2 regions of the Streptomyces sp. NPDC051636 genome follow, and region 2 is predicted to be linked to the other one. Evidence: riboswitches for the same ligand, from Rfam matches in the RefSeq annotation. Region 2 holds a riboswitch; the other holds the start of a gene.
What was found. A riboswitch is a leader RNA that binds a small molecule or an ion and turns the genes downstream of it on or off. The one in region 2 is predicted to bind S-adenosylmethionine.
Positions count from the first base shown of each region.

Region 1: it holds a riboswitch for S-adenosylmethionine, as region 2 does, so the genes downstream of both, ACIBBH_RS01450 (aminotransferase class V-fold PLP-dependent enzyme) here and thrC (threonine synthase) in region 2, are expected to answer to the same signal.

Region 1 is NZ_JBITDA010000001.1:300,278-307,903, forward strand. It holds gene ACIBBH_RS01425 (Rieske 2Fe-2S domain-containing protein) at 1-807, shown strand, start outside; gene ACIBBH_RS01430 (cytochrome bc complex cytochrome b subunit) at 804-2,462, shown strand; gene trpD (anthranilate phosphoribosyltransferase) at 2,576-3,640, shown strand; gene ACIBBH_RS01440 (PRC-barrel domain-containing protein) at 3,790-4,146, shown strand; gene ACIBBH_RS01445 (hypothetical protein) at 4,181-4,354, shown strand; SAM riboswitch class IV at 4,432-4,548, shown strand; gene ACIBBH_RS01450 (aminotransferase class V-fold PLP-dependent enzyme) at 4,728-6,089, shown strand; gene ACIBBH_RS01455 (Lrp/AsnC family transcriptional regulator) at 6,166-6,447, opposite strand; gene ACIBBH_RS01460 (rhomboid family intramembrane serine protease) at 6,444-7,187, opposite strand; gene ACIBBH_RS01465 (hypothetical protein) at 7,343-7,582, shown strand; gene ACIBBH_RS01470 (NYN domain-containing protein) at 7,619-7,626, shown strand, end outside.
Region 2 is NZ_JBITDA010000014.1:48,919-56,544, forward strand. It holds gene ACIBBH_RS23825 (MoaD/ThiS family protein) at 1-73, opposite strand, end outside; gene thrC (threonine synthase) at 70-1,353, opposite strand; SAM riboswitch class I at 1,372-1,527, opposite strand; gene ACIBBH_RS23835 (glucosyl-3-phosphoglycerate synthase) at 1,693-2,637, shown strand; gene ACIBBH_RS23840 (trehalose-6-phosphate synthase) at 2,710-4,110, shown strand; gene otsB (trehalose-phosphatase) at 4,390-5,265, opposite strand; gene ACIBBH_RS23850 (DUF3263 domain-containing protein) at 5,302-5,535, opposite strand; gene ACIBBH_RS23855 (extracellular solute-binding protein) at 5,571-6,791, opposite strand; gene ACIBBH_RS23860 (ROK family protein) at 6,952-7,626, shown strand, end outside.

The sequences.
Region 1 (7,626 bases), on a different contig from region 2:
ATCTTCGTCTTCCCGATCGGGCACATCAGCGCGCTCAACTTCGCGCTGGGCCTGACGCTGGGTACGGCGCTGTTCTGCATCGGCGCGGGCGCGGTCCACTGGGCCCGCACCCTGATGTCCGACGTGGAGATCGCCGACGAGCGTCACCCGATCGAGGCCTCACCCGAGGTCCGGGCGCAGGTCCACGCGGACTTCAAGCAGGGCGCCAAGGAGTCGGCGCTCGGCCGCCGCAAGCTGATCCGCAACACGATGCTCGGCGCGCTCACCCTGGTGCCGCTCTCCGGCGTCGTCCTGCTGCGCGACCTCGGCCCGCTGCCCGGGACCTCGCTCCGCCACACGCTGTGGGCCAAGGGCAAGCTGCTCGTCAACGTGAACACCAACCAGCCGCTGCGTCCCGAGGACGTCCAGGTCGGCTCGCTCACCTTCGCCAAGCCCGAGGGCCTGGAGGAGGCGGACGAGGAGTTCCAGAACGAGATCGCCAAGGCGGCTCTGATGATCATCCGGCTCCAGCCGGACAACATCAAGGACAAGCGCGAGCTCGAGTGGTCGCACGAGGGCATCGTCGCGTACTCGAAGATCTGCACCCATGTCGGTTGCCCGATCTCGCTGTACGAGCAGCAGACGCACCACGTGCTGTGCCCGTGCCACCAGTCCACCTTCGACCTCTCCGACGGTGCCCGAGTGATCTTCGGCCCCGCCGGTCACGCCCTGCCTCAGCTCCGCATCGGCGTGAACGACGAGGGTTACCTCCAGGCGCTCGGCGACTTCGAGGAGCCCGTCGGTCCTGCATTCTGGGAGCGCGGATGAGTACTACACCCAACGAAACGAGTCCGTCCGCCGCTGGCGCGGGCCGCCCCCGCGGGAAGGCGCCGGCCGGCGAGCGCGTCGCCGACTGGGCCGACGGCCGGCTCGGGATCTACTCCCTGGCCAAGTCCAACATGCGCAAGATCTTCCCCGACCACTGGTCGTTCATGTTGGGCGAGGTCTGCCTGTACAGCTTCCTCATCATCATCCTCACGGGTGTGTACCTGACGCTGTTCTTCCACCCGTCGATGAACGAGGTGGAGTACCACGGCAGTTACGTCCCGCTGCAGGGCCAGTTGATGAGCGAGGCGTTCAGTTCGACCCTGCACATCTCCTTCGACGTACGCGGTGGTCTGCTCATCCGGCAGATCCACCACTGGGCCGCGCTGATCTTCCTGGCCGGCATGTTCGTGCACATGATGCGCGTGTTCTTCACCGGCGCGTTCCGCAAGCCGCGTGAGATCAACTGGCTGTTCGGCTTCCTGCTGTTCGTCCTGGGCATGTTCACCGGCTTCACCGGTTACTCGCTCCCGGACGACCTGCTCTCCGGCACCGGTGTCCGCTTCACCGAGGGCGCGATCCTGTCCACGCCGATCGTCGGCACGTACATCTCGTACTTCCTCTTCGGCGGCGAGTTCCCCGGCCACGACTTCGTGGCCCGGTTCTACTCGATCCACATCCTGCTGCTGCCGGGCATCATGCTCGGCCTGGTCGTGGGCCACCTGATCCTGGTCTTCTACCACAAGCACACGCAGTTCGCCGGCCCCGGAAAGAGCAACGAGAACGTCGTCGGCATGCCGCTGCTGCCGGTGTACATGGCCAAGGCCGGAGGCTTCTTCTTCCTGGTCTTCGGTGCCATCGCGGCCATCGCGGCGATCGCGCAGATCAACCCGATCTGGGCCATGGGTCCCTACCGTCCGGACCAGGTGTCCACCGGTGCCCAGCCCGACTGGTACATGGGCTTCGCCGAGGGTCTGGTCCGCTACATGCCGGGCTGGGAGATCAACTTCTGGGGTCACACGCTCGTCCTGGGCGTGTTCATCCCGCTGATCCTCTTCGGCCTCGTGCTGGCGGCGATCGCGGTCTACCCGTTCATCGAGTCCTGGGTCACCGGCGACAAGCGCGAGCACCACATCCTGGACCGCCCGCGCAACGCCCCGACGCGTACCGCGTTCGGCGTCGCCTGGGTCACGGTGTACATGATCGGTCTGGTGGGCGGTGGCAACGACCTGTGGGCCACGCACTTCCACCTGTCGATCAACGCCGTCACCTGGTTCGTCCGCATCGGCTTCTTCGCCGGACCGGTCATCGCGTTCATCCTCACCAAGCGGATCTGCCTCGGCCTGCAGCGCCGGGACCGCGACAAGGTGCTGCACGGTCGCGAGACCGGCATCATCAAGCGCCTGCCGCACGGTGAGTTCATCGAGGTCCACGAGCCGCTCAGCCAGGAGCAGCTGCACACCCTCACGGCCCACCACCAGTACAAGCCGGCCGAGATCGGCCCGACGGTCGACGAGAACGGTGTCGAGCGCAAGGTGAAGGGCACGGAGAAGCTGCGCGCCAAGCTCAGCGGCGCCTACTACGGTGAGGACTCCCAGATCCCGAAGCCGACTGCCGAGGAGTACAAGGAGATCACGAGCGGCCACGGCCACCACTGATCGCTGCGCACGCCACGGCAAGGGCCCCGTCCGGTCTTCGGACGGGGCCCTTCGCCATGCCCCGGGCTGGATAGGGTGGGATCACACTCTTCTACGACGACCAGGAGCGGCTGATGAGCGCTGTGACCCCCGCTGGAGGCGACACCGCGGCGGGCCGTTCCTGGCCCGGGGTACTGAACGCCCTGCTGTACGGCCGTGACCAGAGTGCCGACGCGACGGCCTGGGCGATGGACCAGATCATGCGCGGCGAGGCCACCGACGCGCAGATCGCCGGCTTCGTGGTGGCGCTGCGCGCCAAGGGCGAGACCGTCGAGGAGATCACCGGCGTGGTCCGGGCGATGTACGAGCACGCCAATGTGATCGAGGTGTCGGGCCGCACGGTCGACATCGTCGGCACGGGCGGCGACGGCGCGAAGACGGTGAACATCTCCACGATGTCGGCGCTCGTGGTGGCCGGCACGGGCGCGAAGGTCGTCAAGCACGGCAACCGGGCGGCCTCCTCGGCGTCGGGCTCGTCGGACGTCCTGGAGAAGCTGGGCGTCAATCTGAACCTGACACCGCTGCGGGTGGCCGAGGTCGCGGAGGAGGCGGGCATCACCTTCTGCTTCGCGGTGAAGTTCCACCCGGCGCTGCGTCATGTGGCCGCCGCCCGGGCACAGTTGGGCATCCGGACGGTCTTCAACGCCCTCGGGCCGCTGACCAACCCGGCGAAGGTGAAGGCCCAGGCGGTCGGCGTCGCGGACCCCCGTCTGGCGCCGATGATCGCGGGTGTCCTGGCCGAACGCGGCAACTCCTCCCTGGTCTTCCGCGGCGACGACGGCCTCGACGAGCTGACGACGACGTCCACGTCACACGTCTGGGTGGTGCGCGACGGCAAGGTCGTCGAGGAGAGCTTCGACCCGCGCGACGTCGGCATCGAGCTGGTGCCGGTGGAGGCCCTGCGCGGCGGTGATCCGTCGTACAACGCGGAGGTCGCACGCAGGCTCCTCGACGGTGAGGCGGGCCCCGTACGCGACGCCGTCCTGCTGAACTCGGCGGCGGCCCTGGTGGCCCTGGACCCGACGGAAGAGCCGCTGGCCGAGCAGATTCGCGCCGGGATGCGCAAGGCGGCCGAGTCGATCGATACGGGGGCGGCCAAGCGGACCCTCGACCGCTGGGTGGCCGCGAGCAACGCGTGACCTCGAGCGGTCGCGGGAGGTGCCGGGTCGGGTACTCGAGCCGTCGGCCGAAGGGGTGGCGGGAGTAGAGTGAAGACGTGGCAGCTCTCCCGCGGCCGCTCCGCTTCCGCCTGCGGTGTCCGGGAGGGGCGGTCCCCAAGGAGCGAGACATGATCCACTCAGCCGATGTCCGCGAGTGGCGCAACCACGACGTGATCGATCCCAGGGGCCGCAAGATCGGGGCCCTCGAAGCGGTGTACGTGGACACCGCCACCGACGCGCCTGCCATGGCGACCGTCCGCACCGGGCTGCCGACCCGGCACCGGCTGGTCTTCGTCCCGCTCGACGAGGCGACTCTCGGACCCGGTTACGTGAAGGTGGCCCATTCCCGGGCGCAGGTGAAGAAGGCGCCTTCCATCGGCACGGACGACGTCCTGCCGGTCGAGCGGGAGCACGAGATCTTCGAACACTACGACAGGCCCTACCAGGCCGACGCCGACCACGGACGCCGTCTCGCGCGCGGCTGACCGGACCGGGTGGAGAGCGAGGATGTGGTCACCGATGGCACTCTTCCTGTTCCTGATCCTCGTTGCCATCGTCCTGGGACTCATCGGCGTGGCAGTGAAAGGCCTGTTCTACCTGCTGATCATCGGCGCCGTGGTGCTCCTCGCCGACTTGGTCCTGTTCGGCGTGCGCTGGTCCCGGCGTTCGCGTCGGCACCACTTCGTCCGCTGATCCCGACGCCAGGAGGGTGTCCCGCGATCCGGACACGAGTTGCGGGCCGGTGATCGGGTCACGTACGTTCTTCTCCAGGTCATGAGTGACAGTCATGAGGCCCCGGCCGACTGTCCGGCAACCCTCCGTCCGTGGCGGGGTGCCCCGGGTGAAGACCAGGCCGTAGGCAGCGAGGTCTACGGCAAGCGCGGACCCCTCGCGGCTCTTTGAACGAGCGCAGTACCAGGGGTCCTGGTCGTCGAGGGAGCCTTCTGTGAGCAAGCGAATGCGATAGGGCGTAGAGCCCCGCCTCCGCATACCCCTTTCCCTTCCCCACGCTCGAGCCGTGCGCGCTCGCGTGGCGGTTTCGCCTTGCCTCTCACGGGAGTTCGCCATGTCCGTCCCCACCGTCGCCGCCGACCAGTCCGTCTGCACCCCGCTGCCCGTTCTGGGCCGGGACGTCACCGTGCCGCTCGTCACCGGCGGGGAGGTCACCTACGCCGCGCTCGACTACGCGGCCAGCGCCCCCGCGCTCCAGCGGGTCTGGGACGACGTGGCGGCGTACGCCCCGTACTACGGCAGCGTCCACCGCGGTGCCGGGTACCTCTCCCAGCTGTCCACGGACCTCTTCGAGAACGCCCGGAAGACGGTCGCCGAGTTCCTCGACTGCCGCCCGGCCGACCAGGTGATCTTCACCCGGTCCACCACCGACTCCCTCAACCTGCTCGCCGCCGCGCTGCCCGCCGACTGCCAGGTCTTCGTCTTCGAGACCGAGCACCACGCCTCGCTGCTGCCCTGGAAGGACGCGCGGGTCACCTACCTCAACGCCCCGCGCACCCCGCGGCAGGCCGTGTCGACGCTGGAGCGGGCTCTCGCCGACCGCGACCCCCACGGCCCGGCCCTGGTGTGCGTCACCGGCGCCTCGAACGTCACCGGCGAGCTGTGGCCCGTACGGGAACTGGCCGCCGCCGCCCACGCGCACGGCGCCCGGATCGTGCTGGACGCCGCCCAACTGGCCCCCCACCACCCGGTGTCCGTTCAGGACCTGGACGTCGACTGGGTCGCCTTGTCCGGACACAAGCTGTACGCCCCGTTCGGCTCCGGCGTCCTGGCCGGCCGCGCCGACTGGCTGCGCGCGGCCGAGCCGTACCTCGCGGGCGGCGGCGCCAGCCGCAAGGTCACCCGGCGCACGGACGGGGGGGTGGACGTGGAGTGGCACGAGAGCGCGGCGCGGCATGAGGCGGGCTCGCCCAACGTCATCGGCGCCTACTCCATCGCCTCCGCGTGCAAGGCGCTGACGGAGGCCGGCTTCGACACGCTGGTCGCCCGGGAGCGGCACCTGATCGAGAAGGTCCGCGCGGGCCTCGCCGAGGTGCCCGAGGTCCGGGTCCTCTCCCTCTTCGGTGACGACGCCCCGCGCGTCGGCGTGATCTCCTTCGTCGTCGAGGGCTGGAACAGCTCCCACTTCGCCGCCGCGCTCTCCGCGGAGTACGGCATCGGCGTGCGCGACGGCCTGTTCTGCGCCCACCCCCTCGTGCGCACCCTGCTGGGCAGCGACGCGCAGACGCAGGGCGAGTGCGGGGCTCCCGAGGCCGCGCCCGGGGAGAAGTCCCTCAACGCCATCCGGGTCAGCTTCGGCGCGGGTACGCCGGACGAGCACGTGGAGCGGTTCGTGAACGCGGTGAAGGAGCTGGTCCGGGACGGCGCCAAGTGGCGGTACCGCACCGAGGACGGGCGCTGCGTCCCGGCCGTCTGATCCCGGTACGCCCGGGGCCCTGGGCAGGCTCGGCGCGCGTTCGGTCGTCCCAGCAGTCGTAGTAGTCCTAGCAGTCCTAGTTGTCCAGCCCGATCGCGAACGCCGCCTCCAGGTCGTGCTGGGAGTAGGTACGGAACGCCACGTGCGTGTCGGTGGCCTCCACACCAGGGATCTTGCTGATCCGGCCCGGGATGACCTCGGCCAGGTCCTCGTGCCGCTTCACCCGGACCATGGCGATCAGGTCATAGGTGCCGGTGACGGAGAAGACCTCGCTGACACTGTCCAGCGCGGCGATCTGCTCCGCGATCTCGGGAATCCGGTCCACGCTGGTCTTGATGAGCACGATCGCGGTGATCACGGCTGGTTCTCTCCCTCGGGGGCCGGAGCTGGGGCGGCCTTCACTTTAGTCGGCCGCCCGAACCGCACCCACGCGAAGACGAAGCCCAGCGCGAAGCCGACCAGGTGGGCCAGGTAGGCCACCCCGGGGCCCTGCGGGGCACGGCCCGCCGCCAGCCACTGGAGGGCCGCCCAGAAGGGGAGCACGACCCAGGCGGGGAAGCGCAGAGGGAGGAAGAACAGGAAGGGCAGGAGACTGGTGACGCGCGCGCCGGGGAACAGGTAGAGGAACGCGCCGAGGACCGCCGAGATCGCCCCGGACGCCCCCACCAGGGACTGCTCGGAGGCGGCGTTGGCGGCGGCGTACCCGAGCAGCGCCAGGTAGCCGCAGCCGACGTAGAACAGGGTGAACTGCACGCGGCCCATCCGTTCCTCGGTCATCGCCCCGAAGACGTAGAGGAAGAGCATGTTGCCCAGCAGATGCACCCAGCTGCCGTGCACGAACAGAGCCGTCGCCGGAGTGAGGGCCTCCCGGGCCGGGCCGTCGAACAGCTCGGCGGGGATCACGCCCCAGCGCCGGAAGTAGGCCCGCTGCACGGCGAGCAGCTCGCCGCCGGAGCCGTACGCCGGATTGAGCCCCGCCGCCGGGCCGAGCAGGAAGAGCAGGCAGCACAGGCCGATCAGGGCGTGCGTCATCGGCGCCGTCGAGCCCCGGACCGTCCTGAAGGTCCGGGCGGCCACCGCGCTCCAGTTGCTGATCATGACCACAGAGCATGACGTAACGGGGCGCAAGCGAACAGACCGCCTCGCCGCCGCGGACGGAGGGGCGGCGGGTACGGGCCAGGCCGTAGGGTTACGAGCCATACGCGTCGCCAGGACGACGTGTCACGGACACTAGAAGGAAGCGAACAGTCACGATGCCGGTTCCCCTGCCGACCGCCGAGACCCGGTGGCGCTGCACCCTCTGCGGCAACCTCACCCGATTCGACGTGACCCGCTCGTCGAAGGTCGTCGAGTACGTCCACCTCGACCTCGCCGGTGAGCCGAAGATCGAGGAGCGCGAGGTGGTCAGTGAGACCATCGAGTCGGTGCGCTGCCGCTGGTGCAACGCGGTGGACCAGGTGGAACTCGTGGACAGGCCGGGCGCCGACTCCTGAGCGGGAGACGGTCCCACAGGTATTGGGGTGTGACGGATGGTGGA
Region 2 (7,626 bases):
CCTCGGCGCTCACCTCGGCCTGGCCGCCCGTGTAGGTGCGCAGGATGGTCGGGATACGGACGGTCACGCTCATGCGAGGCCAGCCTCTCGGAAGGAGTCGAGGTTCGGGCGGATCGTAGCGGTCAGGCCGGTGCCCGCCACCGCGTCCAGGGTCTTCAGGCCGTCGCCCGTGTTGAGGACGACCGTCGTCTTGGTGGGGTCGAGGACACCGTTCTCGATCAGCTTGCGCGTGACGCCCACCGTCACGCCGCCCGCCGTCTCCGCGAAGATCCCCTCCGTGCGGGCCAGCAGCTTGATGGCGTCCACCACCTGCTCGTCCGTCACGTCCTCCACCGCCCCGCCGGTGCGGCGCGCGATGTCGAGGACGTACGGCCCGTCGGCCGGGTTGCCGATCGCCAGCGACTTGGCGATGGTGTTCGGCTTCTGCGGGCGTACGACGTCGTGTCCCGCCTTGTACGCGGTCGACACCGGCGAGCAGCCCTCGGCCTGGGCGCCGAAGATCTTGTACGGCCTGTCCTCGACGAGCCCGAGCTTGATCAGCTCCTGCAGACCCTTGTCGATCTTCGTGAGCTGTGAGCCGGAGGCGATCGGGACGACGATCTGGTCCGGCAGCCGCCAGCCGAGCTGCTCGCAGATTTCGTACGCCAGGGTCTTGGACCCCTCCGCGTAGTACGGCCGCAGGTTGACGTTGACGAAGCCCCAGCCCTCGCCGGCCGGGTCGCCGATCAGTTCGGAGCAGAAGCGGTTGACGTCGTCGTAGTTGCCCTCGATGCCGACCAGCTCGCCGCCGTAGACCGCGGCCATGACGACCTTGCCCTGCTCCAGGTCGTGCGGGATGAACACGCACGAGCGGAAGCCGGCCCGGGCGGCGGCGGCGCCGACGGCGCCGGCGAGGTTGCCGGTGGAGGAGCAGGAGAGGGTGGTGAAGCCGAAGGCGCGCGCCGCTTCCAGCGCCTGTGCGACGACACGGTCCTTGAAGGAGTGCGTCGGGTTACCGGAGTCGTCCTTCACATACAAACCGCCGGTGACGCCGAGCTCGCGGGCGAGGTTGTCGGCCTTGACGAGCTTGGTCCAGCCGGGGTTGATGTTGGGCTTGGTCGCCACATCGGCCGGGACGGGCAGCAGCGGGGCGTAGCGCCAGATGTTCGCGGGTCCCGCCTCGATCTGCTTGCGGAGTTCCTCGGTGTCGTAGGCCGAGAAGTCGTAGGCGATCTCGAGCGGGCCGAAACACTCCTCGCAGGCGAAGACCGGGCCGAGCGGGACCCGGTGGCCGCACTCGCGGCAGCTCAGCGCCGCTGCGGGGCCGAGGTCTACGGTGGAGTCGGTGGTGCTTGCAACAGTCTGCACAGCCATGTGAGGCGAGGCCCTTTCTCCTCATCTTCCCCACGACGCATCTCGCCGTGAGACGGATTTGGCACCTTCCCTAGCCGGGAGCCTCGCTGAAATGATCAACACTGATCTACGAGACCGGCTGGAGGGTTGCCGGGGCTTCAACGGGCCGTGTCCCTCTGCCCCTCTGGATGAGCGGTATGTGGTTGTACGCACAACGACCCCCGACATGCGATGGTCATCAGCGTTGTTCAAGACTGTAACCGAAGGCCAGGACAGTTGAGATAGCCGTCCGAACCGCGAGATGGATCACATACCACCCGATCCGCAGCTCGCCGAGAGAACGCAGAGGAGCCGCGCACTGTGCTGAAGGAAGTCGAGCGCTGGCTGAGCACCCGCTCCTGGTCCGTGACCGATCGCCCGCTCCACAAGATCCTGGCCGCCAAGCAGCGCACGGGCCAGTCGGTCAGTGTCGTGCTGCCCGCTCTCAACGAGGAGGAGACGGTCGGCGACATCGTCGCCATCATCCGTCACGACCTGATGCAGCAGGTCCCGCTCGTCGACGAGATCGTGGTCGTCGACTCGGGGTCCACCGACCGCACCTCCGAGGTGGCCGCCGCGGCCGGCGCCCGGGTCGTCCATCGCGACGACATCCTGCCGCGCATACCGGCCGTGCCCGGCAAGGGCGAGGTCCTGTGGCGCTCCCTGCTGGTCACCGGCGGGGACATCGTCTGCTTCATCGACGCCGACCTGAAGGACTTCTCCTCGGACTTCGTCTCGGGGATCGTCGGCCCGCTGCTGACCGACCCGGAGGTGGACCTGGTCAAGGGCATGTACGACCGTCCGCTCGGTGGGGCGGCGGGCCAGGGCGGCCGGGTCACCGAGCTGATGGCGCGCCCGCTGCTGAACATGCACTGGCCGCAACTGGCCGGGTTCGTGCAGCCGCTCGGCGGCGAGTACGCGGCCCGCCGCTCGCTGCTCGAGCAGCTGCCCTTCCCCGTCGGGTACGGCGTGGAGCTGGGCATGCTGGTCGACGCGCTGCACCTGGTGGGTCTGGACGCCCTGGCCCAGGTGGACGTCGGGGTCCGCAAGCACCGGCACCAGGACGGGCAGGCGCTGGGCCGGATGGCCGCGGCGATCTACCGCACCGCCCAGCTCCGGCTGGCCCGCGGGCACCTCATCCGTCCCTCCCTCACCCAGTTCGAGCGGGGCGAGGACGGCTTCGAGCCGCGCACCTTCTCCGTGGACACGGAGGAGCGGCCGCCGATGGTGGAGATCGCGGAGTACGCCGAACGGCGAGTGGCCTGACCCCGGTGGTGTCACCCGACCGGGGAGGGGCCGTACGTTTGAGCGTTTCCGGGCCGGGCTAGGTTGAGGCTTATGGCTTCCACGGCTTCCACGCACGGTGCTGAGGTGCTGGTCGCGTCCAACCGCGGCCCGGTTTCGTACGAGGTACGCCCCGACGGCTCGCTGCACGCCAAGCGGGGCGGCGGCGGACTGGTCTCCGGGCTGTCCGCGATCGGCTCGGACGCGAACGCCCTGTGGGTGTGCGCGGCGCTGTCCGACGGCGACCGCGAGGCGGTACGGCGCGGGGTGGGCGAGGCCGGCGTACGGATGCTGGACATTCCGGCCGACGTGTACGCCGACGCCTACAACGGCATCGCCAACTCGGTGCTGTGGTTCGTCCACCACATGCTGTACCAGACGCCGCTGGAGCCGGTCTTCGACGCGGAGTTCCGCCGCCAGTGGGTGTCGTACGAGGCCTACAACCGGGCCTTCGCGGAGGCGCTGGCTCAGGAGGCGGCGCAGGGCGCGGCGGTGGTCATCCAGGACTACCACCTGGCCCTGGCTCCCCGGATGCTCCGCGAACTCCGCCCCGACCTGCGCATCGGCCACTTCTCGCACACCCCCTGGGCCCCGCCGGACTACTTCCGCCTCCTCCCCGACGACATCGCGGCCGAGCTGCTCGGCGGGATCCTGGGCGCGGACCGGGCGGCCTTCCTCACACAGCGCTGGGCGGACGCGTTCACCGACTGCTGTCACGCCGTCCTGGGCCCCGGCATCCCCACCGGTACGCGCATCGGCGTGCACGGGCTGGGCGCGGACGCGGACTTCCTGCGGCAGCGGGCGCACCAGCCGGACGTGAACGAACGGATGGCGGCGCTGCGGACGGAGATCGGCGAGGGGCGGAAGGCTGTCGTCCGGGTCGACCGCACCGAGCTGTCCAAGAACATCGTGCGCGGGCTGCTGGCCTACCGGCAGCTCCTCGACGACCACCCGGAGTGGCGCGAGCGGGTGGTGCACGTGGCGTTCGCCTACCCCTCGCGGCAGGACCTCGCGGTGTACCGCGACTACACGGCTCAGGTGCAGCGGGTGGCGGAGGAGATCAACTCCTCCTACGGCACGCCCGGCTGGACCCCGGTCGTCCTCCACGTCAAGGACGACTTCGCCCGCTCCCTCGCCGCGTACCGCCTGGCCGACGTGGCCCTGGTCAACCCCATCCGGGACGGCATGAACCTGGTCGCCAAGGAGGTCCCGGTCGTCTCGGACGAGGGCTGCGTGCTGGTCCTGTCGCGCGAGGCGGGGGCGTACGAGGAGCTGGGCGAGGACGCGGTGACCGTGAACCCGTACGACATCGGCGGCACGGCCCGCGCCCTGCACCAGGCGCTCACCATGCCGGACGGCGAGCGCGCGGAACGCACGAAGCGACTGGCCGCCGCGGCCACCGCGTTGCCGCCGGCGCGGTGGTTCCTGGACCAGCTGAGGGCCCTGGACACCTGATCCCGGCCGGGCGCGGCGGCGTGGCCCTGCCCACCCTGACCCGGCAACGACGTGACCGGGGCGGCCGACACGTCGGGCAGCGGGCGACGGCCGGGCAACGGTGGCTGCCGCCGCGGCGGCACGTCGGTCACGCGCGGCAGCGGGCGTGCGGTCGGCAGTCTGCCACTTGGCGGCCGACGGCCGGGCGACGGCAGCCGGCCGACCGCTGACGGCACGGGGCCGCAACGGGCAACCAGCGGGCGACGGCGTGGCCGCCGGGTGGCTGAGGCGCTGCGCCGGTCAGCCCAGGGCTGCCGCGAGCCGTCGGAGCAGGCCCACGACTCCCTGCGGGCCGTCCACCACCAGGTCCGCCCGTTCCGCGAGCTCCGTCACCTCCGTGCTGCCGCTGCACACCAGGAGGCCGGGCACACCGTCGGAGCGGAGTTTGTCGACGGCGGCGAAGGCGGGGAGGTCGCCGAGGTCGTCGCCGGCGTAGAGGACGGACTCGGCGCCGGCCTCGCGGACGTACTCCAGGAGGGCGACGCCCTTGTCCATGCCGGGCGGGCGGAGTTCGAGGACCATGCGGCCGGGCTCGACGATGAGGCCGTGCCGGGTGGCGAGGTCCGTGAGGGGTTCGCGCAGGGCCTCGAAAGCGGCCTGGGGGTCGTCGGCGCGGCGGGTGTGCACGGCGACGGCCCGCCCTTTCTCCTCGATCCAGGTGCCGTGCCAGGCGCCGATGCGGTCGAGGAAGCCGGGCAGTTCGGCGCGGACGGCGGTGACGCCGGGGTGCGGGGCGGGGGCGCTGACGGTGCCGGTGACGGCGTCCCAGCGTTCGGCGCCGTAGTGGCCGAGGACGACGAGGTGCTCCAGGCCGGGGACGCCCGCGAAGCCGCCGTACCGCACGGCGACGCCGGCCGGGCGGCCGGTGACCACGGCTACGGCGGCCACCTTCGGGGCGAGGGCGGCGAGCGCGGGGACGGCCTCCGGGTGGGCGCGGGCCTGGTCGGGGTCCGCGACGATCGGGGCCAGCGTCCCGTCGAAGTCGAGCCCGATCACCGCCGATCGGGGGCGCTCGAGCAGCGCGCGCAGCCCGTCCCGCCCGGCCTGGGTGGCGGGGGTCGGCAGCGGGTCCATCGGGTTGTCCGGGTCCGTCGAGTCCGTCGTGTGGATGCCCATAGAGCGACCTTATCCACGCAGGCCCGGATGCACTCCTCAGCGCTGGGAGCGGCGCTCCTCCCGGACCCGGCGCAGGCGGTTGACCGTGACCGGGTCGTGGGCCAGGGCGCGCTCGTCGTCGAGGAGGGCGTTGAGGAGCTGGTAGTAGCGCACGGGGGGCAGGCCCAGTTCCTCGCGTATCGCGCGTTCCTTCGCGCCGGGGCCCGGAAAGCCCCGGCGTTCCAGGGCGAGGATGTCCTGTTCGCGTCGGCCCAGCTCGTCCCGTTCCATGTCCTGAACGCTAACGCGGGGCACTGACAGGCGGCTCAGCCCGCGGAGCCGCTGTCGGCCGAGGTGGCCGCCGACTGGAGGCGGCTGAGGACGCCGGCGGGGCTGCCGCCGGGGGTGACGGCCTGGCCGATGGTCTTCTTGACGTCGGCGCTGACCGATGCCCAGGAGGTCTTGCCGACGGGGTAGAGCTCGGAGGTGGGGAGCTCCTCGAGGAAGGGCCGCATGGCCTTGTCCCGGGAGGAGCCGGCCATGACGTCGGACGCGGAGCTGGTGACCGGCAGCAGACCGTACCGGCGGGAGAAGTCGAGGACGTTCTTGTCGCTGTAGACGAAGTTCAGGAAGTCGCCTGTCTGCTCGGCGTGGCCGTTCTGTTTGAACGCCATCATCCAGTCGGCGACGCCCATGGACGCCTTGGCCTGCGAGGTCCGGCCCGGCATCGGCACCATGCCGAACTTCACGCCCTTCTTCCTGGCCTGCTGGATCAGCGTGGGGTGCCCGTTGAGCATGCCGACCTGCCCGTCGGCGAAGGCGGCGAACGCGTCGGCGCGGTTGAGCTTGCCGGGGGCGACCGGACCGGTCAGGCGCTTGCCGACGAGTTCGTCCTTGAGCCAGGTGAAGGTCTGCACGTTCTGCGCGGAGGAGATGGAGTAGCCGCCGATGTCGTCGGTGTAGCCGCCGCCCCCGCTGAGCAGCCACTGCATGGTCTCGGCCTGGGCCTCCTCGGGGCCGAGCGGCAGCGCGTAGGGGTACTTCACTCCCCGGGCCTTGAGCTTCTCGGCGTCGGCCGCGAGCTCGCTCCAGGTGGCGGGCGGGGTGAGGCCGGCCTTGGTGAAGAGGGTCTTGTTGTAGAAGAGCACGCGCGTGGAGGCGGCGAAGGGTATGCCGTACTGCGTGTGGTTCCACTGGCCGGCCTCGGCGAGCTGGGAGAGGAAGTCGGCCTGGACGGGTATGGAGAGCAGCTCGGAGGCCTCGTACAGCTTGCCCGCGGCCGCGTAGTCGGCGTAGGCGCCGATCTGGGCCATGTCGGGTGCCTTGCCGGCGGTGACCATCTCCTTGACCTTGCGGTCGACGTCGTTCCACGAGTAGACGGTGACGTCGATCTTCACGCCGGGGTGCTCGGCCTCGTACTCCTTGACCAGCTCGTCCCAGTACTTCTCGGAGCTGTTGCCCGCCGAGTCGCCGTAGTCGGCGGCCACGAGTCTCAGGGTCACGTCGGACGATCCGGTGCTCCCGCAGCCGCCGAGGACCGCGGTCATGCCCAGCGCGGCGACCACCGCGATCGTTCCTGCCGTACGACGTGCCACTGCTCTACGCCCCAAACCCTGCTGTCTCGTCATTCAATAAGTGAACCCCATAAGGTCTACACCACGTGAGTGGACTAGACCTCTTGCGGGTCCGCGGGCCACACTGTGTTCCGTGAGACATGTCATCGCCCTCGACGTGGGCGGCACCGGGATGAAGGCCGCCCTCATCGGGCCGGACGGCGAGCTGCTGCACCAGGCCCGCCGCGCGACCGGCCGCGAGCGCGGACCGGACGCCGTGGTCGAGGGGATCCTCGGCTTCGCCGCCGACCTGCGCGCCCACGGCGAGGAGCGCCTCGGCGAACCGGCCGCCGCGGCCGGCCTGGCCGTGCCCGGCATCGTCGACGAGGACCGCGGGATCGCCGTCTACGCGGCCAACCTCGGCTGGCGCGACGTACCCCTGCGCGCCCTGCTCGCCCAACGGCTCGGCGTCCCGGTCGCCCTCGGCCACGACGTGCGCACCGGCGGACTCGCCGAGGGCCGCATCGGCGCGGGCAAGGGCACCGACCGGTTCCTGTTCGTGGCGCTGGGCACCGGCATCGCGGGCGCCATCGGCCTCGACGGCCGGGTCGAGGCGGGCGCGCACGGCTTCGCGGGCGAGATCGGCCACATCGTCGTACGGCCCGGCGGCATCCCCTGTCCGTGCGGACAGCGCGGCTGCCTGGAGCGGTACGCGTCCGCGGCCGCCGTGAGCGAGGCATGGGCGGCCGCCGCCGGGAACCCGGACGCGGACGCCGCCGACTGCGCGAAGTCCGTCGTGTCCGGTGACCCGAACGCCGTCCGGGTCTGG